Regions from separate parts of the Echinimonas agarilytica genome, predicted to be linked through region 4. Evidence: predicted binding sites of a transcription regulator. Region 4 holds the regulator's gene; each other region holds the start of a gene.

Region 1 (6,154 bases), on a different contig from region 4:
CACGGCAAATGCTGAAATCCTTAAAATCCCTCAACAAAGCGGGTGGTCTGGCTTTGCTGGAATTGGCGTCGCTTATAACGATTACAGCTCAAACTTAATTGCGGGTAATACGTTTTCTGATTTAGACAATGATGTGATCACCTCAGTAGATCAATCCGCGCCTTCTGAAAGCAATATTGGTGGCATGCCATTATTTGATATTCGTTATACCTTTGCAGAAGAACGCGGTCAGCTCTTTCTTGGTACCTTGATCCAAGATGCTGTGCGCCTCGACTTCACACAACAATTCGGTTATCGCCAAGAACTGTCTGACAAGAGTATCGTGTCGGGCGCATTCGTGTTTTCTGGTATGCCCGCAAAATACTGGGAAGATGCTTACTTAGAGAATGAGCGTCGTCGGGAAACTGACCGCAAATCCAGCGGTGTTCGCTTTGCTTGGTCACATATTGGCGGCACAGGATTCGCGGTAAACTACACATACCGTAAAATCGATATCGATGAAGATCGCAACGGCGAATCAGCTGTTGAAACAGGTATGATCACACTTGAAGAGCAACGACTTCTTCAACGCGACGGTAAGCACCACAAAGTAGAGTTAAATTACAACTACTTTATGAGTAAACAAACAATTCTCACGCCTGCGTTTATTTACACTAATCGCGATATGGACGGAGAAGCAATCGGTGGCGACGGTTATGCTGGCCAAGTGACCATGACTCACTTTGCAGCACCTTACACATTTATCGTCAACGGATATTATGGCGTTCGTAATTCTGATGAAGAAAATCCAATCTATGACGAAAAAACAGATGCGGACGAGTACGGTATAAACGCCACTATGTTCTACTCTAAAATCTTTGGATTGGAAGGTTGGTCAGGAATTTTGTCAGCGTCTTACTTTGAAAGTGATTCAGACGTTGAATTCCATAGCATGGACACTAAATCGGTGAACGCTGCAATGCTTTACCGCTTTTAAGCAACGTGTTGGCGAGATTGGTTTAACATCGCCAGCAATGCTTGATCAGCAGCCTGCCAATTGGCAGGCTGTTTCGTTTCTGGCTCTGAGCCTTGAACCTGAGCTTGCCGTAACGGGCTCATCGTCGCCAATACATCAGCATTGATGCGACTCTGTTCCGGACCGCAAAGTGCGTCTGGATTTAAACAGTTCAACAGGTGAACCGCCGACATTCCACCGTTGTTCATTGCATCAGCCTTATCAGTTGAGAGTAAAGCCTCTGGCGCACTATAAAGAGCTTGCTCTGGCGGTAAATCAAATTGTTCGCGTAAAGAGGAAGGTAAAGGGTGTTGAGTCTCAAGTTGATGAAATTGAGCCTGGTCTCGCACATCTTCGGATAGCATTGCCAGCAACAACCTAAATTTGTCTGAATCACCACCATGCGCACAGTCATTTAACTGTGTACCTAGCTGCCATTCATCTCTTAGCGGTTGGGTTGCTTGTATCGTCACTGCAATCTTCGTTCGTTATGTGCTCCCTTATTTATCGGCCACCTACGCTTAACCTTTAGTGGTTTTTAAGCACTTTTAAAATTGAATAAAATACCGCCTAAATTCAGTAAGAATCAGCTCATAATCAGACCAAACAAGCTTAAAAACATCTCCCTTGAATAGTATTTAATCAAACGTAAAATTAGTGCTTTACAACATAGATTAGATTTGTATAATGCGTGCCTCGGTTGGAGGGGTTCCCGAGTGGCCAAAGGGATCAGACTGTAAATCTGACGGCACTGCCTTCGAAGGTTCGAATCCTTCCCCCTCCACCACTTTCCACTTAGTTCTTTACGAACTTCCTAATACAAAGCCTTGTGTTACACTCTTCTAAAATAGCAATTTTAAGTTTTCTGGATGAATCCTAAACTCGACTTCGAACGAGCCAAAGTTTTAATTGTTGATGACCAACGCGCATTCCAAGTGACACTCAAGGGGATGCTGTTGAATCTTGGAATGAAAGATATTCAATTTGTTGAGTCTTCAGACGCAGCCATTCGAGCGTGTCGTGCCAAAGCATTTGATATTGTGTTGGCAGACTACAATTTAGGCCATGGAAAAAACGGCCGCCAATTGCTGGATACGCTTCGCGAGAAACGTTTGCTCGCTCCTCATACAATATTCTTTATCATTTCAGGCGAGGCCACCCGCGGTGTTGTACTAGGCGCTCTTGAGAGAGAACCCGATGATTACATGGTGAAACCATTTTCACTGCGGCAGTTATCGTCACGACTTCAACGAGCCGCCACCAAACACCAAGAAATGAGAGAGGTGTTCTCCGCGCTACACAATGACGACATCGATCTCGCCATTGAAACCTGCGAATCATTGCTCAAAGCAAGTAGTCGTTACAGCTCAATTTGTATAAAAATATTAGCTGAACAGCACCGCCTAGCCGGCAACTTGGACACATCAGAGAAACTCCTTCGCGACATATTAGAGTCACGTGACATTCTCTGGGCACGAGTATCGCTCGGGCACACGCTCAATAAGGCAAGCCGACATAACGAAGTCCTCGACTTACTTGGGCCAGTGATGAAGCAAAATCCCTTGGTGGTCGAAGCTCAAGATTGTTTGGCCGAAGCTTACCAAGCTATGGACGAGGGCGACAAAGCGCTACGTATACTGCGCAATGCCACTACCATTTCACCATTTACTTCCGAGCGACAGCTCAAGCTTGCTAATTTAGCGCGCAGGCAAGAAGAATATCTCATCGCCCAAGAAGCGTTTAAACAAGTCTTCGATTTAAGCCAAAGAGCGATTGAAAAAAACACGGAACACATGTGTAACTATGTGCGCGCAACCATCGAAGCAGCCTTAGACACATCTGATGAGCAACTGGCAAAACGCCTTGAAACCGAAGTATTCAATACACTCATGCGGGCTCGACAAGATGCACAATACAATGGCTTTGATTTTCAAAATTATGAAGACTTGGTCAATGCTCATAAATACGCTTCTCGAGGCGATCTATTACGCGCCAAAAAACTGTATTACAAAGCCACTGAACGCTACGACAACAAGTCAGAAGAAACCGAGCTACCCTTCGATTTTTTGAACGAAAGCCTCAATACCGTGGCTCTAATAGGCGAGTTAGAAGAAGCGCAAAAACTGCTGAACAAGGCCAAAGAAAGCGATACAGTGAATCCGTTTTTATTGTCTACTGTTGTTGCTCACTCCGATGCCTCAACCGGCGTAGAAGCGCTTAATACTCAGTTTCAGGTTCATAGCCGCCAAGGAATGAAGGCTTACGATGAAGCTCAATATGGTAAGGCCATTGAGGAGTTTGAAGTAGCGCTGCAGGTTGCACCTACAAACACTGGGGCAGCACTCAACTTGGCACAAACTCTACTCAAAAACTTAGCAGAACAAAAAAAACCAAGCAAAGCTCAAATTAAGCGCTGCGAAGAACTGTTTAGGCTGGTCGACAAAGTTCGATTACCCAGCCAACATCGCAATCGTAGAAAAGATTTGTGGCAGCAGTTACAACAAATTCAACAAGGCGGCAGATAAGCCAGCTTTTCATTAACAAAAGGTACAAGGATGGGTACACTAGTGCAAAATCTAATAACTTATTGCAAGGGACACTCGATGTATCGCCTTTTGCCAGTTTCTTTAATGTGCTTCGCTTCGCTTACAGCCTGCACAACAAACTCCACCTCTTGCGAAGAAATCGAAAATATTATCGCTCAGCGCCATGAATGTGATGAATTAGAACGCCGAATTCGTCAGTCTGAATCAATTGTTGTTCGTAGCAATCTCGAAGAAGTATACGAAAAGCAATGCGTAGAAATTCGCTTTTACCGCGACAGTTTTAACGATGACCAAGTGTGCTCTAAAAAACAAACCACAGCCGCAACCAATGCTGCTGAAGATAATCTAAAAGACACGAAAGAAGCCGAAGCTACCCCCTTCTAAACATACCCGTCAAATCACTTTTAGTGTGAACATGCAATCATTTTTGCATGTGCACACTTTAAAATGTAAACGTTATCAGACACATTTAAATCTGGATTAATAATTCGGAACTTTAGACTATGGATATCGGCGTTGCATATGCAATTCGCGGAACAACGGATGTAAGTGGCATTGAGAAACAAGTTGCATCGCTGTCTCAACTACAATGGCAGCAACGTCCTATTCGCAATGCTTGCTTTTCAGACCGCACAACACATGGTGTCACAGACTCCATTCTATTTCGCCATGACTGGCTGCCCGCCTACTCCAAACGCGGCTTTAAACAACTCCAACACAGTATTATCGACTGGTGCAAGCGCAATCATCGCCAACCTCACGATATGCTTCCGATTATGGAAGAGCGTAACAGCGAAACCCGCATTTATACTTTTCTTGACTGGGTTCACTGGCAACATTTACTCATCCCAATTATTTCAGACTTAGCATCTACCTTCGAATCTCCCAAAGGCGTGTTAACCCGCGCAGCACTCGTAAAGCTAAAGGCTGGAGCTACTATTCCAATCCATCAAGATGCCCAGCGCATGGCACAAATCAGCCATAGAATTCATATTCCCATCAATGACTGCCCCGATTGCGTCTATTCCATAGGCGGTCAGGAATTTTCCATGAAGCAAGGTAACATTTATGATTTTAATAACCGGTGGGATCATGGTGTTCAGAATCGAGGGAGTGTGGATCGAATCAATTTGATGTTGGAATATCTACCAGAGCCAGAGTGGGTATACCCCACTCCGCTCTTACTGACAGGCAATGCTTAGTAACAACTGGCTTTCAACTAGAAAACAAGCTCGGCAACAAACTGCTCTACGGATAAATGACGTTTAAAGTACGCATATTCCATATCTCTGCGAAAACTAACAGGGTCAATTTTAACTCTCGGATGATGTTCTTTGACCCAGTTCTTAACATGAGTTTGCCATGTAAAAAAATTACTAGCCATACTACCTCCTCATAAGTGAATTCGTTTGGTGCTTGTTTGCACCCAATCTGTTTGCGACAATCGGCCCCACTTCCCCGATAAAAAAATTTGCTATGTCTGACTTTAAAATTATCTCATTCAACATTAATGGTCTTCGTGCTCGCCTTCACCAGCTTCAGGCCATCATCGACAAGCACCAGCCAGACGTGATTGGTTTACAAGAAATCAAAGTTCACGACGACGCTTTTCCGCTTGAAGCGGTTGAAGCCATGGGCTATCACGTTGCATTTCATGGTCAAAAAGCACATTACGGTGTCGCTATGATGACCAAGCTCAAACCTGACTCCATCGAAAAAGGGTTTCCAACTGACACTGAAGAAGCTCAACGCCGAATGATCACGGTTAATTTAACCTTACCTAACGGTGAAAAGATCAAAGTGATGAACGGATATTACCCTCAAGGTGAAAGCCAAGATCACCCTGTAAAATTCCCATACAAGCGCCAATTTTACATCGATCTCCAAAATTATTTGGAGGCGAACACAACGCCTGATGACAACTTAGTGCTCATTGGTGACATGAATATTTCGCCAACCGATGCTGATATTGGTATTGGCGAAAACAACGCCAAACGTTGGCTTAAAACAGGTAAATGTAGCTTTTTACCCGAAGAGCGTGAATGGCTAAAAACGCTAATGAACTTCGGTTTTAGCGATACATTCCGCACACTGCACCCAGATACAAACGACCGCTTCAGCTGGTTTGATTACCGCTCTAAAGGCTTTAATGACAATCGCGGTCTGCGAATTGATTTACTGCTTGCCACTGACAGTATGAATAAGCGCGTGTTCGAAAGTGATGTTGATTATGAACTTAGAGGCATAGAAAAGCCATCTGATCACGCACCAGTATGGTCAACTTTCCGCTTCTAGGTCATAGGCGAGATCAAAAACAGGGCTCATAGGAGCCCTGTTTTCACTATAAATGCGAACTATAACAGTGACGGAATACCGTACTGACCTTCCAACATTCCCACCGCAAGCATCGCGATTAAACACACCACCAATACACTTGCCGGAATAATAACGCGGTCATAAATAGACAATGTTTTCGCGCGCTCTTTGTCACCAATCAAACCATTGTTGTCCAGCAACATGGTTAGAGCCCACGCCAGTACAGGGTTGGCCACGGCAGAGGCAAAAATACAGATACCGGCCGCTTGTGAGTCTTTGGTGTTTTTCACCATTTGCA
Region 2 (6,154 bases), on a different contig from region 4:
TGGCGCTCTAATCAGCGCTCTGGTATGATGAGTGGCTTTTAATTACAAAACTAACGGGTGGTATCGGCTTGTCTCACTTAGATCGCCGCGGCAATATTGATGACCAAAGTGTCATTCAGGCAAAAAATCCAGCGGAATTTGCTGAAGAATATATTGTTCGTTCAATTTGGAATAATCGTTTTCCTCCAGGTTCAATCTTACCTGCCGAGCGTGAGCTATCTGAGCTAATAGGTGTGACTCGCACAACCTTAAGAGAAGTCTTGCAGCGTTTAAAGCAAGACGGTTGGATTACAATCCAACACGGCAAACCTACCCGAGTCAATAACTTTTGGGAAACATCAGGGCTGAACATTTTGATGACGCTGGCGCGTTTAGATCAAGATGGAATGCCGGATTTGATTGACCATTTGTTATCTGCACGTACAAATATTGCTGCTATTTATTTACGAGCAGCGATCAAAGCTGATCCGCAAGCGGTCATGAAAGCCATTGAAGATGCAAAACAAACCGCGGAAGATGGCGAAGAGTTTGCGTTAGTGGATTATAACTTTCATCAAGCCATGGCGCGTATTGCTGACAACCCAATCTATGTATTGATTCTGAACGGCTTTAAAGGCTTGTACACAAGAATTGGTGGTCATCATTACAGTTACCCTGATAGTCGTGAATTGACACTCAAGTTTTACGACCAGGTTAATACATTGGCAGAGCAGGGCAAACACGATGATGTTGTCTTTGCGGTGCGCCATTATGGCCGAGATAGCGCAATTTTGTGGGAAATGCATCGCAAAGAATTGCCGTCGAATATTGTCGACAAATAATCGACCGCATTACAGACATAAAAAAAGCCGGGCAATCACCCGGCTTTTTAATGTGCAGAATCTAAAAGCTTAAGCGAAGTTTTTCGCTGCAAATTCCCAGTTCGCCAATTTCCAGAACGCTTCCATGTAGCTCGGACGCAAGTTGCGGAAATCAATGTAGTAAGCGTGTTCCCACAAATCTACAGTTAATACCGGTGTAACGCCTTCTTCTGTCAGCGGTGTTGCTGCGTTAGAAGTATTTACGATTGCCAAAGAACCGTCTGCTTTTTTCACTAACCAAGTCCAGCTTGAGCCGAAGTTGTTGATTGCGCTATCAGTGAATTTTGCTTTGAACTCTTCGAAAGAACCGAATGCAGCATTAATTGCTTCTGCTAAATCGCCTGTTGGTTCGCCGCCGCCATTTGGGCTTAAGCTGTTCCAATAGAACGTGTGGTTCCAGATTTGTGCTGCGTTGTTGAATACGCCGCCTGATGAAGTTTTAACAACTTCTTCTAAGCTCTTACCTGCGAATTCAGTGCCTTCAACTAAACCGTTGAGTTTTACAACATAAGTGTTGTGATGTTTACCATAGTGGTACTCAAGAGTCTCTGCTGAGATGTGTGGTTCTAATGCTTCCTTCGCGTAAGGAAGAGGTGGTAGTTCAAACGCCATAATCTCCAGTCTCCATTGGCAGGGCAGATGCCCTTGTGTGTGTTTGTTTTTTAATAGTAACGCTATTCTAGCGATTATTGAGCGTTATAAAAGGGAGGATTGAATTTTTTTAAGTGACTTTGCCTATCAAACTAATAGGTAAAAACCCCTTAAACTATCTGTTTGATTCGCTACACTTCACGCGTAGAATGTCGCCATCGAAAGAAAACAGGCCTAGAGATTTATTATGGAAACGCTTGAGCGCATTAAAAAGCAACTATCTGACAACCCTATCTTACTTTATATGAAAGGGTCTCCGAAATTACCAAGCTGTGGTTTTTCATCACAAGCTTCACAAGTATTGATGCAGTGCGGTGAGCGCTTTGCTTACGTTGATATTTTACAAAACCCTGACATTCGCGCTGAGCTTCCTAAATTTGCTAATTGGCCTACATTTCCACAATTGTGGATTGAAGGCGAACTCGTTGGTGGATGTGACATCTTGATCGAAATGTTCCAACAAGGTGAGTTGCAAACTCTGATCTCTGAAGCCGCAGCTCGTCATCCTGTTGAAACAGAAAATAACGATCCTGCTGAATAACTGTTTTTAATTGGCTTTCGGTGTTAAATCCCTGAGAGCCTGCTAATTTGTATTAGATCGTAACATTCAGTCCAATTGCGGGCTGTATAGAAAACATAACATGGAGAAATAACATGGCTGTATTAGTCGGTCGTCCTGCCCCAGATTTTACTGCGGCGGCGGTACTTGGTAACGGTGAGATTGTTGATAACTTTAACCTAACAGAATACCTTGCGGGTTCTGCTGCGGTTGTATTCTTCTACCCACTCGACTTCACGTTCGTGTGCCCATCTGAGTTGATTGCTTTCGATCACCGCGTTGCGGATTTCGAAGCGAAAGGCGTTAAAGTAATCGGTGTTTCTATCGATTCACAATTCACACACAACGCATGGCGTAACACTGATGTTGCTGACGGCGGCATCGGCCAAGTAAAATACCCACTCGTAGCAGACGTGAAGCACGAAATCTGTCAAGCATACGACGTAGAGCACCCTGAAGCGGGCGTTGCTTTCCGTGGTTCTTTCTTGATTGATACTGCTGGTGTTGTTCGTCACCAAGTTGTAAACGACCTGCCATTAGGCCGTAACATTGACGAAATGTTGCGTATGGTTGATGCCTTGAACTTCCACGAGAAAAACGGTGAAGTTTGTCCTGCACAGTGGGAAGATGGTAAAGAAGGTATGGACGCATCTCCAGAAGGTGTTGCTAAGTACTTGTCAGCAAACGCGGAAGGCTTGTAATCTCACATTCTTTGAGATGATGCAAAAGGCCGCTTTGAGCGGCCTTTTTTACGCCTGTTTACTGCGATGATGGCGCTTATGATTACTTTCAGGGTGTGATTTTTTGTGAAAAGTTAACTCGTATTTTGGATTAGATTAACTAATCCGAATGGGTAGAATTTCTCAGTGGTCAAATGTGATGTTCAAGAATAGAATGGCGCCATGTTTGAGATGTGAGTCACACTTTGGAGTTAATATGACTAAGAAACGTTCGAATATCATTGCTCGATTTTTTCGCATCGGCCATGAATTACAAATGAATGGTGTGAAGTAATTTAATGAAAGGCGGCCTCAATGGTCGCCTTTTTTATACTCTAAATTTCAGCCGAAGGTTCTTCTTCTTGAGGCTGTTTTGCTACCGTATATGGCCACCCTCCAAGCGCCTGATGGTGATTCACCATATGACAAAACAATTCAGCTGTCTTTTCTGTATCGTAGGCAGCACTGTGTGCTTGAGATTTATCAAAATCAACCCCAGCCAACTCGCAGGCTTCTGACAACACTGTCTTCCCCAAAATCAATGCACACAATGTCGTGGTGTCAAATGTGACGAATGGGTGGAAGGGGCTACGTTTGTGTTTTGTTCTTTGAATCGCAGCATTTAAAAAACTGTTATCAAACGCGGCATTATGGGCGACCAGCACGCAACGTTGGCAATCATGTTGTTTTTGAAGTGCGCGAAGTTTTTTGAATAGCTCAGTCAAAGCCGTTTTTTCTGCGATTGCATTCCGCTCAGGGCAGTCCGGGTTAATACCGGTAAATGCCAAAGATGATGGTTCTAAATTGGCGCCTTCAAATGGCGCAATATTGAAGGCTATGGTTTCGAGCCGGACCAGCTCTCCATCATCATTCATGCTGAGTGGGGTCGCGGCAAGCTCAAGCATCGCGTCAGTAGTGGCATTGAAACCCGCCGTTTCAATATCAACAACAACAGGGTAGTAACCACGAAAACGGCCAGCTAAACTATGCTGGTCAACAGCATCGGTCATGAGAACTCCAGAGATATTCATTCAGCTGGCTATTATTCCAGAAATCTCGGATTCTGTGTCGTAATTTGTTAAATTCAGTTAAAGAATGCAGTTTTGAAGCCGATAAACTTCTTAGATACGCGAAAACCGGTTTAGAGCTATGTGGAAATACAGTCTAGTAACATGTGCAACCGTGCTCCTAGCAGCACCAACGGAAGCGGCTTTGCGCCAGTATCAAGCTCCGTTGGCAAGTTCAGACTGGGTTATGAGTAAAAGCACACCGCTTGCATGCCAGTTAGAACATGCCATTCCACGATTTGGAACTGCGAAGTTTCACGGTGAGGCGGGCACTCAAAACGACATCAACATGACGATGGATGCCTTTCGACAGCCTCGCGCAACCGGCTTTGCACAGCTTGTTGCCGTACCTCCTGCTTACAAACCTGGTTTGGAGCCCGCTCATTTGGCAACACTGAAGGTATTAGAAGGTTTTGACCCAAGCTTAAATCCTAAATTGTCATGGTCTGTATTGACAGAGTTAGAGCAGGGCAATAATCCAACTTTTTATTATCGAGATGGTTATAGAAAGGGCGGCGAAGTTAGCGTTGCTCTTAATTCGGCTAATTTTCGTTCCGGTTATGCAGATTTTGTGGAATGTGTGGGCGGGCTTCTGCCGTTTGGCTTTGATGATGTTGCATTGACGGTATTAAACTACCGGTCGAACAGTGACCGATTAGAGCTAGAATCTCAACGCCGTTTGCGTCGTGTTGCGGAATACGTGGTGAATGATCCTGCCATCGTCAAAATCAATATTGATGCATATTCAGATAGCTATGGTGGGCGCTGGTTGAATTTAGAGCTGTCTAAAAAGCGTGCCAACGCTATTCGAGAGTTTTTAATTGAACAAGGAGTGGATGACGATAAGCTGGTATCTTCAGGATATGGTGAACGACGTCATATATCTTCAAACGAAACACCACTAGGCCGACAGAAAAACCGAAGAGTAGTGATGCGCTTAACGCGTGACGCGAGTTTAGATGACTATGCGGAACAAGAGCTGCAAGCTGAACAGAGTGCGGGAGTTGTGCAGGCAGCCGCCACCCAAACAGCAGCCCCTCAATAAGAGGCTGCTTTCGCTGGCTTAGCCTAAGCCTTTGCTTGCACTTTCCATTTGAATGAGTTCTAACTTGTAGCCATCTGGGTCATCAACAAAGGCTATTTCTGTTGCGCCACCCTTCACAGGGCCAGGCTCGCGACTGATGTGACCGCCCGCCGCTCGAATTGCGTCACAGGTGCCATAAATATCGTCAACCCCGATGGCTACATGGCCGAAAGCATTGCCCATATCGTAGTCTTCAGTACCCCAATTATAGGTTAACTCTATCACTGCGCCTTCGCTTTCGTCGCCATACCCCACAAAAGCGAGGGTGTATTTGTACTCATCATTTTCATGCTGGCGAAGCAGATTCATTCCCATGATTTGAGTGTAGAACTCAATAGAACGTTGTAAATCGCCTACGCGAAGCATGGTATGTAATACACGCATGTCTGGTTCCTTTAGGTTGTATTTTATAGTTAAGTGTTTGAATTATATTATTTATGCTGCTTGGTGTTGAATGCCTTTCAGGGAGAATAGTTAACACCTATCGCAGCTTAAAATGATGTGCAGTGACTTCTTCCTGCTCCACATGAACCCATTTGATGGCGATGTTGAGGTCGTCTTTGAGCTCTTGTAGTAGTTGCTGAATATGCTGTTGGGCAAGCTCTATTTTATCGGGCATGATTGATAAGATGACCTTCATCCCTGACTCTTGTTGACCTAAATGGTAGCTCGATTTGTCTTCCTCACCATCTTCCGACCAAATGCCATCAATCGGTTGGCAGCATGCACCTGCAAATAGTTGACTCAGTCGAGGCGTCATAAACTCAAGCACTGAAGCGTAAGGAAAAGTATCTGCTGAAAAAATAATAGTTAATCGAATTCGTTTATTCATGATTTCTATAAAAGTACAGAGTCACTAAGATTACCATCAAAAACATAATGTTAATGATGTGTTCTGCTGATGAAAATTGAATGAGATCAAGCAGGCCCGTTGAGTGTTCGTGTTCAGTATTGCCCTCTAGATCAATTAAATCAACTACCAAGCTAATCAGCCCTAAGGCACCTAAAAAAGTAAGCAGTGTTTGTATTCGACGGTTTTGGTGCCGAATTTTGTCTTGAGATAATCGATCTAGTCGGGCTTGGGTTAAATGTGTGAGTTGTGTAATACGATCGCGCTGTTCACCAAACTGCCATGCTTGGCCGAACTGTTTGAGTAGCTCTCTTCTTGTACCTTGTACGCCGCTTGCTGCGGCCGACATTTGAATATCAATAAA
Region 3 (6,154 bases), on a different contig from region 4:
AACATAAAAACAAAGACCAAGCCATGAAACAGCTCAAAGCCAAGCTTTATGAGTATGAATTACAAAAACAAAACGTAGAAAAGCAAGCGGCAGAAGATGCCAAGTCAGATATTGGCTGGGGCAGTCAAATCCGTTCATACGTTTTGGATGATAGCCGCATTAAAGATTTAAGAACCGGCGTTGAAAACCGCAATACTCAAGCTGTTTTAGACGGTGACCTAGACCGATTTATTGAAGCCAGCCTGAAATCTGGCCTGTAACAGGATATTGAACCCATGAGTGATAATGAGCAAATCCAGCAAGACGAAAACAAGCTTATTGCCGAACGCCGTGCAAAACTTGATGTCATTCGTCAAAACTGTAGCGCGAATGGCCACCCGAATGAATGGCGCCGCGAACACAAGGCCGACGCTCTGCAGGCTGAATTTGGTGACAAAGAAAAACCTGAACTAGAAGCCCTTAATCATGTGGTTTCTATCGCTGGCCGTATTATGGCGAAGCGTGGGCCATTCTTGGTCATTCAAGATGTTACTGGGCGTATTCAAGCCTATGCCAGCAAAGACGTACAGAAAGCCTTAAAAGCGATTGGTGGGCTCGACATTGGTGATATCGTCGGTGTGAAAGGCGCATTGCATAAGTCAGGTAAAGGTGACTTGTATGTGAATATGGAAGACTACCAGCTGCTGACTAAAGCGCTGCGCCCTTTGCCAGAAAAGTTCCACGGCCTAACGGACCAAGAGCAGCGATACCGCCAGCGTTATGTTGACTTAATCGTCAACGAAGATTCGCGCTTAACCTTCCAAGTGCGTTCTAAAGTGGTTTCTGCTATTCGCCAATTCATGACCGAAAATGAGTTCATGGAAGTGGAAACACCGATGATGCAAGTGATTCCTGGCGGTGCTTCAGCACGCCCATTTATCACGCACCACAATGCATTAGACCAAGATATGTACTTGCGAATTGCTCCAGAGCTTTACTTGAAGCGTTTAGTTGTAGGCGGCTTTGAGCGGGTGTTTGAGATTAATCGTAATTTCCGCAATGAAGGGTTGTCGCCGCGTCATAACCCAGAATTCACGATGATGGAATTCTACATGGCGTATGCCGATTACCGGGACTTGATTAATCTCACCGAAGACATGCTTCGCACTGTGACACAACAAGTGTTGGGTTCATCGGTTGTCGCTTACGGTGATGAGGAATTTGATTTTGGTGCGCCTTTTGCGCGCATCAGCATGACAGATTCAATTCTCCAGTATAACCCTGAGGTCACAGCAGAGCAGTTGTCTTCGCTGGAAACTGCCAGTGAAGTCGCGAAAGATTTGAAAATTGAAGTTCAAAAGTCTTGGGGCTTAGGCAAAGTCATCACCGAAATTTTTGAAGAAACGGTTGAGCATCGCTTGATTCAACCTACTTTCATTACCGAATATCCAGCTGAAGTTTCGCCATTGGCTCGACGCAGCGACAGCAATCCTGAAATCACTGACCGCTTTGAGTTTTTCGTAGGTGGCCGAGAAATCGCCAACGGTTTCTCGGAGCTGAATGATGCGCAAGACCAAGCCGATCGTTTCAAAGCTCAGGTACAAGCCAAAGAAGATGGTGATGATGAAGCTATGTTCTTTGATGAAGACTACATTACAGCGCTTGAACACGGTTTGCCGCCCACAGCAGGACAAGGTATTGGTATTGACCGCTTGGTGATGTTGTTTACTAACTCGCATACCATTCGTGACGTGATTTTGTTTCCCGCAATGCGCCCACAGCTGCCTTAAACTAAGCCCGATTGCAATGCATGATGAAAAGCCAGCTTAAAAGCTGGCTTTTTTATGAGCTAGTTTTAGAAATGTAGCGAAGTCTAGGTTTGGGTAAATAAGCTGTGTATTGCTTGTTAAATAACCTCCAGAGGCTAAATTTATACTAAAGGTTTTGCCATAAATGGCGATAAACTGAACATCTTGTACAGATAGCTGTGTTTGGCTATCTGATATTATTGGTGAGGAAATCCTATGGCCATCACAAACCTTTCTGACGCTCTGCGTCCCGCACAAGCAACGACAGGAACTCCTGTTTCCGTGCGTGAACAAGCGACTACAGAAAAAAATTCAGCCATCATGGAAGCGCAGTTACAAGTCAGTATCAAGAGTGGTAATGAGCCGATGTCTCTGCTGTATAAAACCGCACTGGAGGCGATCAATGCAGAGTTGGAACCTACTTTGGGCCCCAATGCTGCACAGTCCACCTATGACTCTGATTTGGACGTGTCGCCAGAAGCAACGGCCGACCGAATTGTGAAAGGCTCTACGGCATTTTTTGATGCCTTTCGTGGACAGAACCCACAACTCAATGACGAAGATGCGATGACGGAATTTATGTCTGTGATTGGTGGCGGTATTGAAAAAGGGTTTGAAGAAGCACGTGATATTTTGGATAGCTTGGCCGTGTTAGAAGGCGACATCAAAACCAATATCGACTCGACCTATGACTCTGTCCAAAGCGGATTACAGACCTTTGTGTCGAACTATTTCGATGGTTTAGCAGCAGCCCCTGAACAGCCTGAACCGGTAGCGTAAGTCATTTTAGACAGCCTCTTACAGGAGCGAGAGGCCATTACTTTGTTATTCAACTAACATCATAAGAGGCTGACCTGCCTCGGCGTTAAACTGCTTGTAATCTTGACCCAGCAACATCAGTGCTGTAGCCGCTATTTGGTTTTGATACAAAGGTTTGTCGTTCTTTAATTGGCCCCTAGCTTTTATATCTGGTCCTATCGCGGCCAGCCATATGTGATTCGAGCCAACAATGCCGTCTTTAAACTCTTTTAAATAGTCTAAGTAGCCTGATGTCGCTTTTGGACTTGCGTGATGCTTCCAATCATCGGGGTTGCTGCCACGGCCGTGATCAACGGTAATGACTAAGTTGGTGTTATTGCGATATTGTTCGGTGGATTGCAAGGTTTGCCATAGATCCTGAATAAAGGCATCTGAGCGTTGAGCGGCATGCAAATATTGATCGTATCGTCCGTCGTGGGCAAAATCATCGGTTTCGCCTAAAGCGATGTAGACCACGCGCGGTTTTTGATGGGTGATATAGTGTTTAGCAATGCCATAGGTGAGCGCATCAAAACGGACGTTATGCCAGTGTTTCGGAAGTTCGTCGATCATGGCGTTGAGTTGTTGCAGTTGCTCATCTTGTGGCTGGTGAGTGCCGTGGTCAAAACCAGAATTAACGACTATGCCAGCGCGCTGTTCATTGACGATATTGTCGAATGCATCCCAGCTGCCAAATGCGGCCACTTTTCCTGCGAATTCATGCTGACCATTGAGCCACTCTAAAAATGTGATGTTTGGATTAGGACCAAGCTTATTGGAATTGATTTTCGGGTCGGCTTTGCCAGTTAAGATTTCGTTGTAACCCGGGTATGAAAACCACCAGGTGTTACTCACTTGCATGTCGCCGTGGTTGTCTCGGTTGCCTATAAGAGCGCCGTTCGCTTCAATCGTATGGCTGATAAATGGCATTAGGACTTGGCGGCTCTCTTCCATGGTCTCTCGACTGAAAGCAGCAACAAGCTTTTCACTATCTCTCACGTATTCTTTGTGTTTTATTAATTGAGGATCTGCGCCTCTGAATGTTTCTTGCCAGCGCACGCCATCCAGCGAGATGACAACCAGATTATCGGCTGCGAAGGTGTAAGGTGATGTGCAAATAGCACTTATCAGCAAGAGGTGGCCAAGTGTGCATTGAATGAAGCGGTACATGGATTGTCCTTGTGTTATGTATCAATGTTCAAGCCCAAAAAAGCGAGTTCGTGCCAGAGCAACGAACTCGCTGATTGAAACCTAACGGTAGGTTAGAAGTTTACCGTTGCGGTTGCTGTTGCTGTGCGCTCAGCGCCGATAAAGTAGTAGTTTTCAACACCACCGGCTAGATACTCTTCATCTAACAGGTTATTGACGTTCAAAGACAAGTCGATGCTATTGAAGTAACCGCCGCGAATGGCTTTGTTATAACCTAAGTACAGATCCATTACCGTATGAGCTTCGATTTCGTCTTGGTTGTCAAAGTCGCCGTAGTAGTCCCCGGTGTACTTGGCTGAAAGGCCTGCGCGATATGCATCATCTGAGTAGTTCATGCTTAACACAAACATTTCCTCAGGCGCACCTGCAACCTTGTTGCCTTTGACAATGGTCTGCTTTAGGCCATCGGCATAGTCGCTGACGGTTTTATTGTATTCACTGTCATTCAACGTTGCAGAAGAGTACAGGCTTAAAGTATTTGAAATGTCCCAGTTGAGGCTGGCTTCAAAACCTGACGAATCAATACCGCCTACGTTTACGAATGTACCGTCGAGTTCATTTAAGAAGTCAATTTCATCGGCATCGGTATCGCGCTCAAGGCGAGTGATTCTGTTTTTGAATTCAGAATTGTAGTAGACCACGCTCGCTTGCAATGAAGTGCCATAAAAGCGTAAACCCAATTCATAGTTCTTCGCTTCTTCACCATCTAGGTTTTTGAAATCTTGATCCGTTTCTAAGATTGCGTCACTGATGGGTTTGAAGTTTTCAGAATAGCCAGCAAAGACTTCCCACTCAGAATTAATACCGTATACCGCACCTAAACTTGGCAATACATCGGAATCGGAGTCGAGTTTGCCTGTTTGTTGGCCGATGAGTTCATCTTTACGCGTGATTTCAACAAGGTATTGCTGAATACCCGCGGTGACCACTAAATCACCAAATGTCATGCGATCGCTGAGGTAGTACTTAAACGTGTCTGTTTCGTAATTGCGATCGTACTGAACCCAGTATGGGTTGTTGTCATAGTGATGATAAACCTCTGGGTTGACGACGTTGTGCCAATCGCGATGTTCATCACGGTCTTGGTTCTCTACCCAAAAACCTGCACGAATCGAGTTAAATGAGATATCCCACGTTAGGTTGGCTGTGGCACCAATGCGCGTTTTTTCATAGTGAGTGTGACGATAAGAAGAAACTCGAGTCCATGACTCGTCACCGCCATAACAACTTAAGCTGCTACCACACGTGTTGCCGCTGGCATCGGGCGTATCAAGCACTTGGTTGCCATTTGCGTCAAGGTAATAGTAACGGGTGTTTGATACGCCACCTTTGTTTACTGGGTTTCCGTCAGCATCAAACGATTGCGCCTGATACGGAGGTAACCAATCACCACGGCCTTCCATGTAGTGATGGTATGGAGTGAAGTCGGCTGAAATATTGTCGGCCAAAACAAATTCTGCCTTCACATAAGTGAGGTAGTTTTCACGCAGTGTTGACCACGCTTCGGCAAAGTTTTGATCTAAATCTGGATTGCCAGTCCAAGCCCAAGTCAAGCCGTCCCAGCGCGGATCGTTGTCAAAACCGGCAATGCTTACACCGTTGTAGTTGTCTTCTTCAGAGTCGTCGTAAGAGAAGCGGGCGGTGAGATTAACCCAATCCAAATCCGACGTGATTTTTGCTTCAAAGTGAGAGGCTGTTGATTCACCGTTTGAACCGGAACCGATCCAACGATCATTGGCTTGATCAGAAATACTGAAATATGCATAGGTATCTTTTGCTATTTCGCCAGTGTCGTAGCGTACAAAGTACCGGCGTGCACTGTGATCTCCTCCGATGATTGAGGCTTCAACTTCGCGTTCTTGTTTTGGCATGACCGATACATAATTTAATGTGCCGCCCAATGCATCAAGTGAGGCTGAAGCAATGTCGGCCGTACCCTGAGAAACTTCTACAGCTTGAAGGTTTTCGCCGTCGATAAAGCGGTTGGCTTTAGATCCGCCACCGTAGCTTGAACCGCCATTTGGCACATTGTCGATGGTGACGCCAATTTGTTGTTCGTTAAGGTTAAGGCTGAATCCACGCATTGAAATCGTCGTAGACCAGTCGTCTCCGCCAAATGCGCCACCTTCACCAACAGTGATGCCTGGTAGCATATCAATAATGTCATTCACGCTCATGGCTGCTGATGAATAGTTGGCCATGTTTTGGTCAGTGGCATTATTTGAATAAGCCACACGTTTGCCGGTGATTTCGATCGATTCAGTGGTATTAGCAGGTGCATCATCTGCCAGTACGGGTAATGCAAAAGCCGCAGCGATTGCCACAGCTAAAGTATGTTTGTTGGTCATCGAGATTCTCTA
Region 4 (6,154 bases):
CTTCAAAACCTTCTCAATGAAGGCGTACCCATTCGAGATATGCGCAGTATTTTACAAACGCTTCGAGAGTATGCGCCGAAGAGTCAAGATACTGACGTATTAACAGCAGCTGTTAGAATTTCATTGAAGAAGTTAATTGTTCAGGAAATCAACGGCTTAGAGAGTGAGATGCCGGTAGTGGCATTGTCGCCAGAGTTGGAACAGATGTTGCACCAGTCTCTACAAGCGACGGGAAATGAAGGTGCTGCGATTGAGCCTGGACTGGCTGAACGCATGCAACGCTCACTTCATGATGTTGCACAACAACAGGAATTAGCAGGTCAACCTGCAATCCTATTGACCTCGGGAGCCTTGCGCACCACCTTGTCTCGATTTGTGAAGAATACAATTCCAGGCATGAGAGTGTTGGCTTATCAAGAAATCCCGGATGACAAGCAAATAAAAATTGTGAGTTCAATTGGTCAGTAGCGGAATATTTGAGGAGTAGCAGACGTGAAAATTAAACGCTTTTTTGCCAAAGATATGCGAACAGCCCTTGCCGAAGTAAAGGAAGTGTTGGGAGCTGAAGCTGTGATTATGTCCAGTAAGAAAGTGACGGGTGGCATCGAAATAGTTGCAGGTATTGATCCTGAACAACTTGAAGCAAGCTTGAATTCCACCGTTCACGAAGCGCCATCGATTGCGATTAAACAGCCCGTCAAACGTGCACCGACGAAATCTGCTGCAGCCGTTCAAGCATCACGGGATCTGCCCGACGATCAAGTGAATTTGAGTGGATTGCGAAATAAGATTGCTGCGTTTAATCAAAATCAAGCCGCGAAATCGAATGCGCCAACGAATGAATCTGAAGATTCTTTGCAAAGCTTACTCAAGCGTCAGCAACAGCAAGTGCAAAGCATGGAAGTCCCCAAAAGAGCTCAAGAGCGCACAGTGAATCCAGCGTTTTCGGATTGGGATAAAAATGGGCAACAGCCGCAGCACGCAGCCCAATCATCAAACGAAGCACAACAACAAATAGCTGCATTGCAAGAAGAAATGCAGGCAATGCGTCAACTTCTAGAACATCAAGTTTCCGGATTAATGAAAACTGAAATGGAGCGCTCTGAACCAGTAAGAGCTATGCTTGTGAAACAATTAACTAAAATTGGTATTTGTTCAGATTTAGCAGACCAATTTGCATGCTATATTGGGGAGAACGTTACTGGACGCGATGCTTGGCGTCAGCTGCAGCAATTAATTACAGAACAGTTAGTTGTAACTGATGATGAAGTGCTACGTTTAGGAGGTGTGGTTGCGCTAGTTGGGCCTACAGGAGTTGGTAAAACAACGACTATCGCTAAGCTTGCAGCACGATTCGTAGCGCTACATGGTGCTGATCAGGTTGCCTTAGTCACAACGGATAGCTATCGAATTGGGGCCAAAGATCAGTTGGCAACATATGGTCGAATTTTGGGTTGTCCGGTTCGTAGTGCTAAAAATTCGGAAGAATTAACAGAGCAATTACATAACTTACGACACAGAAAGTTGATTTTGATCGATACTGCGGGAATGGGACAGCGTGATATGCGTCTCAATGAACAGTTAAATACCCTAATCAGCAATACCCGTGTTAAAATCAAGAGCTATCTGGTCTTGCCTGCAACTGCCCAACGAGTGGTGATGCAGGAAGCCGTTGAACAGTTTAGAAAAATTCCGCTACGTGGTTGTATTTTCACCAAATTGGATGAATGTCTCAGCCTCGGAGAGTGTATAAGCGTAGCGATTCAAAATGCATTACCAATCGGGTATCTTAGCGATGGACAGCGAGTACCTGAAGATTTAAGAGTTGCTGATGCTAGTTACTTGGTGCGCGAGGCTGTAGCCTTAGCGGCAGGACGACGTCAGTCACCGCGGCCAGCCGAAAAAAGAGGTCGCGCCGAAAATTCAAGAATGTAAGCGAGTAGTATGGAACTGGACCAAGCAACAGGGTTGAGAAAGATGAATCGCCGAAAGATGGTTAAAGTCATAGCCGTAACAGGCGGTAAAGGAGGCGTTGGTAAAACCAATGTTTCGATCAACCTCGCGGTTTCGTTGGCGGCACAAGGGCAACGAGTCGTCGTATTAGATGCTGACCTTGGGTTGGCAAACGTTGATGTATTGTTGGGACTTCGCGTCCACAAAAACATTTCTCACGTTCTTTCAGGCGAATGCGACTTGGAAGAAATTATGCTCGAAGGTCCCGGCGGCATTCGAATTGTTCCCGCATCTTCAGGCATGCGCAGCATGGTTGAACTCACGCAAACAGAGCATGCGGGCCTTGTTCGAGCATTTAGTGAATTGCAGGGCGACTATGATGTGTTGATCGTAGATACCGCCGCAGGCATTTCTGATATGGTTTTGAGCTTCTCACGCGCTGCGCAAGATGTAGTCGTGGTGGTGTGTGATGAACCCACGTCAATTACCGATGCTTATGCTTTAATCAAGTTATTAAACCGTGAGCATGGTCTATTCAAATTCAAAATTGTCGCCAATATGGTGAAAAACTTGCGTGAAGGCCAAGAACTTTTTGCCAAACTCTCTAAAGTAACAGACCGATTTTTAGATGTCGCATTGGAGTTGGTTGCAACGGTTCCATTTGATGAAAATGTCCGTCGAGCCGTGCGTAAGCAAAAAGTAGTCGTGCAAGAGTATCCAAAGTCTGCTTCTTCTATCGCATATAAAACGCTGGCTTCAAAGGCCATGACGTGGCCAATTCCATCTCAACCTCAAGGACATTTGACGTTTTTTGTAGAGCAGCTTTTAAACGGCAATGTAAGAGAGCAGGAAGATACTATAAGTGAGTAAAGCCGCTCCCTATATGGCGCAACAACGAGATGAACTGGTTCGGCAGCATGCCGATTTAGTGAAACGCATTGCGCATCATCTAAAGGGAAGGTTACCTGCAAACGTTCAAGTTGACGATTTAATTCAGGCAGGCATGATTGGACTGCTCGAAGCGCTTAAAAATTATGACAATGCCAAAGGTGCTGCATTTGAAACATATGCAGGCATCCGAATTCGAGGCGCTATGCTTGACGAACTAAGACGCGGAGATTGGTCACCTCGTTCAGTGCATCAACAAAGTCGAAAAGTTTCTGAAGCAATACAACGCGTCGAGCAAGAAACAGGGCGTGATGCGCTTGATTCAGAAGTTGCAAGTAAGCTTGATATGTCGGTGACGGATTATCATCACCTGATTGCAACACTGAATACTGGAAAAATAGTTGGCATCGAAGACCTTGGGGTCAGTGAAGATGCTGTGAGAGTGGAGTCGCAGGATGATGATGATTCGACACCGTTTCATGACATCAGTCGCGAACAATTCCAAAAAGCACTCTCTGAAGCAATTAAGACCTTACCTGAGCGAGAAGCTTTGGTATTGTCTTTGTATTATGATGATGAATTGAATTTGAGGGAAATCGGTGATGTATTAGAAGTGAGCGAATCTCGTGTATGCCAGATTCATTCGCAAGCGATGCATCGTTTGAAAGCCAGACTAAAGTCTTGGCAAGATTGACCGATATATAGTTTTAATGCGCCTGTGGGAGGGCATGCTTTGAAAACAGACATGAAGATCCTGATTGTGGACGATTTTTCTACAATGAGGCGAATCATTAAAAACCTTTTGCGTGATTTGGGCTTTACCAATACTCAAGAGGCTGATGATGGTAGTACAGCGTTGCCTATGCTTAAAAATGGTGAGTTTGAATTTGTAGTCACAGATTGGAACATGCCTGGTATGCAAGGTATTGATTTACTCCGAGCTATTAGAGCGGACGATCAGCTAAAGCACTTACCTGTATTGATGGTGACTGCTGAGGCGAAACGAGAACAAATTGTTGCTGCGGCTCAAGCTGGAGTAAACGGCTATATTGTGAAGCCTTTTACAGCTGCGACTTTGAAAGAAAAGCTCGATAAAATATTTGAGCGTATTGCTTAACGCGGTAGAGCGGCGGAGCCAACCAACGAATGACGACGATAGCGCCTAGGATCACCCTAGAACAAGCAAAGCAGCTTGTTGAGTTGATTGAAACGGGAGAGCAGGAAAAAGCTAATAACTTGCTTGATTCTGTAGTTGAAGAAAATATTAATCGAGCGGGCGGACTGCTTCAGCTCGATAATGACCTGTTTGAACAGATAGGTAAGTTAACTCGACAACTACACACCGCTTTGTCGGATTTTCAACTGGATCCCCGCATTACAGATCTCGCCCGAACAGAAATGCCAGATGCACAATCTCGATTAAATTACGTGATTGAAATGACGGAAAACGCAGCCAATAAAACAATGGATGCGGTCGAATTTGCGCTACCTGTTGCAGATAAATTGAGTGAATCATTTGAAAACCTCCAACCTCGCTGGTCTTTGCTGATGAAGCAAGCAACCAGCTTGGATGAGTTTAAAGGTTTGTGCCAAGACACAAATACTTTTTTAACAGAGGCGCACAATGACACCAATCAACTGCATGGCAAGCTGACAGATGTGTTAATGGCTCAAGATTTTCAAGACCTTACAGGCCAAGTGATTCGACGTGTTATTCAGCTTGTACAAGAAGTTGAAGACAGCCTAATTCACATGCTTAAAGTTTTCGGCGAAAACATGGAAAACACTGCAGTGGCTGAGGAATCAAGCACTGTGGCGGAGAATAAAGCAGCCAAAGCTGTGGAAGCGGAAGGGCCTGTTATGGATGCAGAAAACCGAGAAGATGTCGTTAACGATCAAGATGATGTTGATGATTTGCTTTCAAGTTTGGGCTTTTAGCAGGAGAAAGATGTATGTCATATGATCTTGATGAAGATATCCTGCAGGACTTCTTAGTTGAAGCTGCTGAAATTCTAGAGCAACTGCAAGAGCAGTTGGTGGAGCTTGAGAATAATCCGGAAGATAGTGATTTACTAAACGCTATTTTTAGGGGCTTTCATACCGTTAAGGGAGGGGCCGGCTTTCTTTCTCTTACGGAACTCGTTGATGCGTGTCACGGGGCAGAAAACGTCTTCGATATCTTGCGCAATGGTCAACGAGCGGTTACATCTGAATTGATGGATGTAATTTTACAAGCGCTCGATGCTATTAACGAAATGTTTGTTCAGGTGCAAAATAGAGAAGCTTTAAGTGCTGCAGACCCTGCTATTTTGGCTGAGCTACACAGACTCAGCTCTCCTGAAGCAGAAGTCGCACCCGCTGCACCTGAGGTTCCAGCTCCTACCGTCACTCCAGAGCCAACTCCTGAGGTCATTCCAGAAAGCAATGCCGCTGATACTGCCATTGGTCCGGTTGATGATATCAATGATGACGATTTTGAACGGCTATTGGATGAACTACACGGCAAAGGTGGCAGTCCCACCGCTGCCAGCGCTCAGCCTTTAACGACTCCTAGCCCTGCACCGGCAGCTCCTGCCGCGTCATCGGGCATGGGTGATGACATTACCGACGACGAATTCGAAGCTCTGTTGGATGAGCTTCATGGTAAAGGTAGCTTCAGTGCAGCAGAAGAAGCGGCTGCGGCGCCGGTACCAACTCCAGATTCAGGCAGTACTGAAGATACGATTTCAGATGATGAGTTTGAAGCCTTGCTGGACGAATTGCATGGAAAAGGTGGCTCCCCTAATCCAGGTGCTGCGGATGTGGCTCAAACTGCTCCAGAAATACCTGCGCCTGCCGCTCCTGCTGCGGAAACTCCCGTTCCAGCGCCAGAACCTGTCGTAGCAAAACCGAAACCTGCGGCCGCAGCCCCAGCTGCACCCAAAGAAAAAGATGCTCCCAAAGCTCCAATGAAGCCGAGCCAAGGTGAGACAACCGTGCGTGTTGATACAGCTCGGTTAGACCAAATTATGAATATGGTGGGTGAGCTCGTTCTGGTTCGAAACCGCTTACTTAGCCTCGGCTTGACCCATAACGATGAAGAAATGGGCAAAGCCATTGCTAATTTAGATGTGGTGACTGCTGATCTGCAAGGTGCAGTCATGCAAACCCGAATGCAGCCGATTAAAAAAGTATTCGGACGCTTCCCTCGGGTCGTTCGAGACCTTGCGCGAAGCTTGAAAAAAGAAATCAAGCTTGAGTTGGAAGGTGAAGATACAGATTTAGATAAAAATCTGGTTGAAGCTCTAGCCGATCCGCTCGTCCACTTGGTTCG

The links. The regulator FliA, encoded in region 4, starts transcription of late flagellar genes. The targets are predictions, from matches to a motif close to CTAAAGNTNNNNNNNNNNNNGCCGATA.
Region 1: the regulator FliA is predicted to act here: its motif matches at 1,500-1,526, upstream of NAF29_RS14445 (VC2046/SO_2500 family protein).
Region 2: the regulator FliA is predicted to act here: its motif matches at 3,878-3,904, upstream of NAF29_RS14320 (flagellar protein MotY).
Region 3: the regulator FliA is predicted to act here: its motif matches at 1,915-1,941, upstream of NAF29_RS16880 (DUF5610 domain-containing protein).

The regions. Positions count from the first base shown of each region.
Region 1 is NZ_JAMQGP010000007.1:298,198-304,351, forward strand. Features, by position in the region: gene NAF29_RS14440 (DUF2860 family protein) at 1-976, shown strand, start outside; gene NAF29_RS14445 (VC2046/SO_2500 family protein) at 973-1,467, opposite strand; tRNA gene NAF29_RS14450 (tRNA-Tyr) at 1,697-1,781, shown strand; gene NAF29_RS14455 (tetratricopeptide repeat-containing response regulator) at 1,864-3,519, shown strand; gene NAF29_RS14460 (hypothetical protein) at 3,598-3,924, shown strand; gene NAF29_RS14465 (aspartyl/asparaginyl beta-hydroxylase domain-containing protein) at 4,044-4,742, shown strand; gene NAF29_RS14470 (hypothetical protein) at 4,760-4,924, opposite strand; gene xthA (exodeoxyribonuclease III) at 5,017-5,835, shown strand; gene NAF29_RS14480 (DUF3360 family protein) at 5,895-6,154, opposite strand, start outside.
Region 2 is NZ_JAMQGP010000007.1:269,567-275,720, reverse strand. Features, by position in the region: gene fadR (fatty acid metabolism transcriptional regulator FadR) at 69-821, shown strand; gene sodB (superoxide dismutase [Fe]) at 891-1,472, opposite strand; gene NAF29_RS14335 (Grx4 family monothiol glutaredoxin) at 1,699-2,052, shown strand; gene NAF29_RS14330 (peroxiredoxin C) at 2,166-2,771, shown strand; gene rnt (ribonuclease T) at 3,125-3,799, opposite strand; gene NAF29_RS14320 (flagellar protein MotY) at 3,972-4,901, shown strand; gene gloA (lactoylglutathione lyase) at 4,920-5,324, opposite strand; gene NAF29_RS14310 (hypothetical protein) at 5,422-5,772, opposite strand; gene NAF29_RS14305 (hypothetical protein) at 5,765-6,154, opposite strand, start outside.
Region 3 is NZ_JAMQGP010000010.1:65,916-72,069, reverse strand. Features, by position in the region: gene prfB (peptide chain release factor 2) at 1-260, shown strand, start outside; gene lysS (lysine--tRNA ligase) at 276-1,769, shown strand; gene NAF29_RS16880 (DUF5610 domain-containing protein) at 2,004-2,567, shown strand; gene NAF29_RS16875 (alkaline phosphatase family protein) at 2,613-3,755, opposite strand; gene NAF29_RS16870 (TonB-dependent receptor domain-containing protein) at 3,848-6,142, opposite strand.
Region 4 is NZ_JAMQGP010000002.1:89,039-95,192, forward strand. Features, by position in the region: gene flhA (flagellar biosynthesis protein FlhA) at 1-468, shown strand, start outside; gene flhF (flagellar biosynthesis GTPase FlhF) at 493-1,935, shown strand; gene NAF29_RS04740 (MinD/ParA family protein) at 1,945-2,823, shown strand; gene NAF29_RS04745 (RNA polymerase sigma factor FliA) at 2,816-3,535, shown strand; gene cheY (chemotaxis response regulator CheY) at 3,575-3,958, shown strand; gene NAF29_RS04755 (protein phosphatase CheZ) at 3,988-4,779, shown strand; gene NAF29_RS04760 (chemotaxis protein CheA) at 4,794-6,154, shown strand, end outside.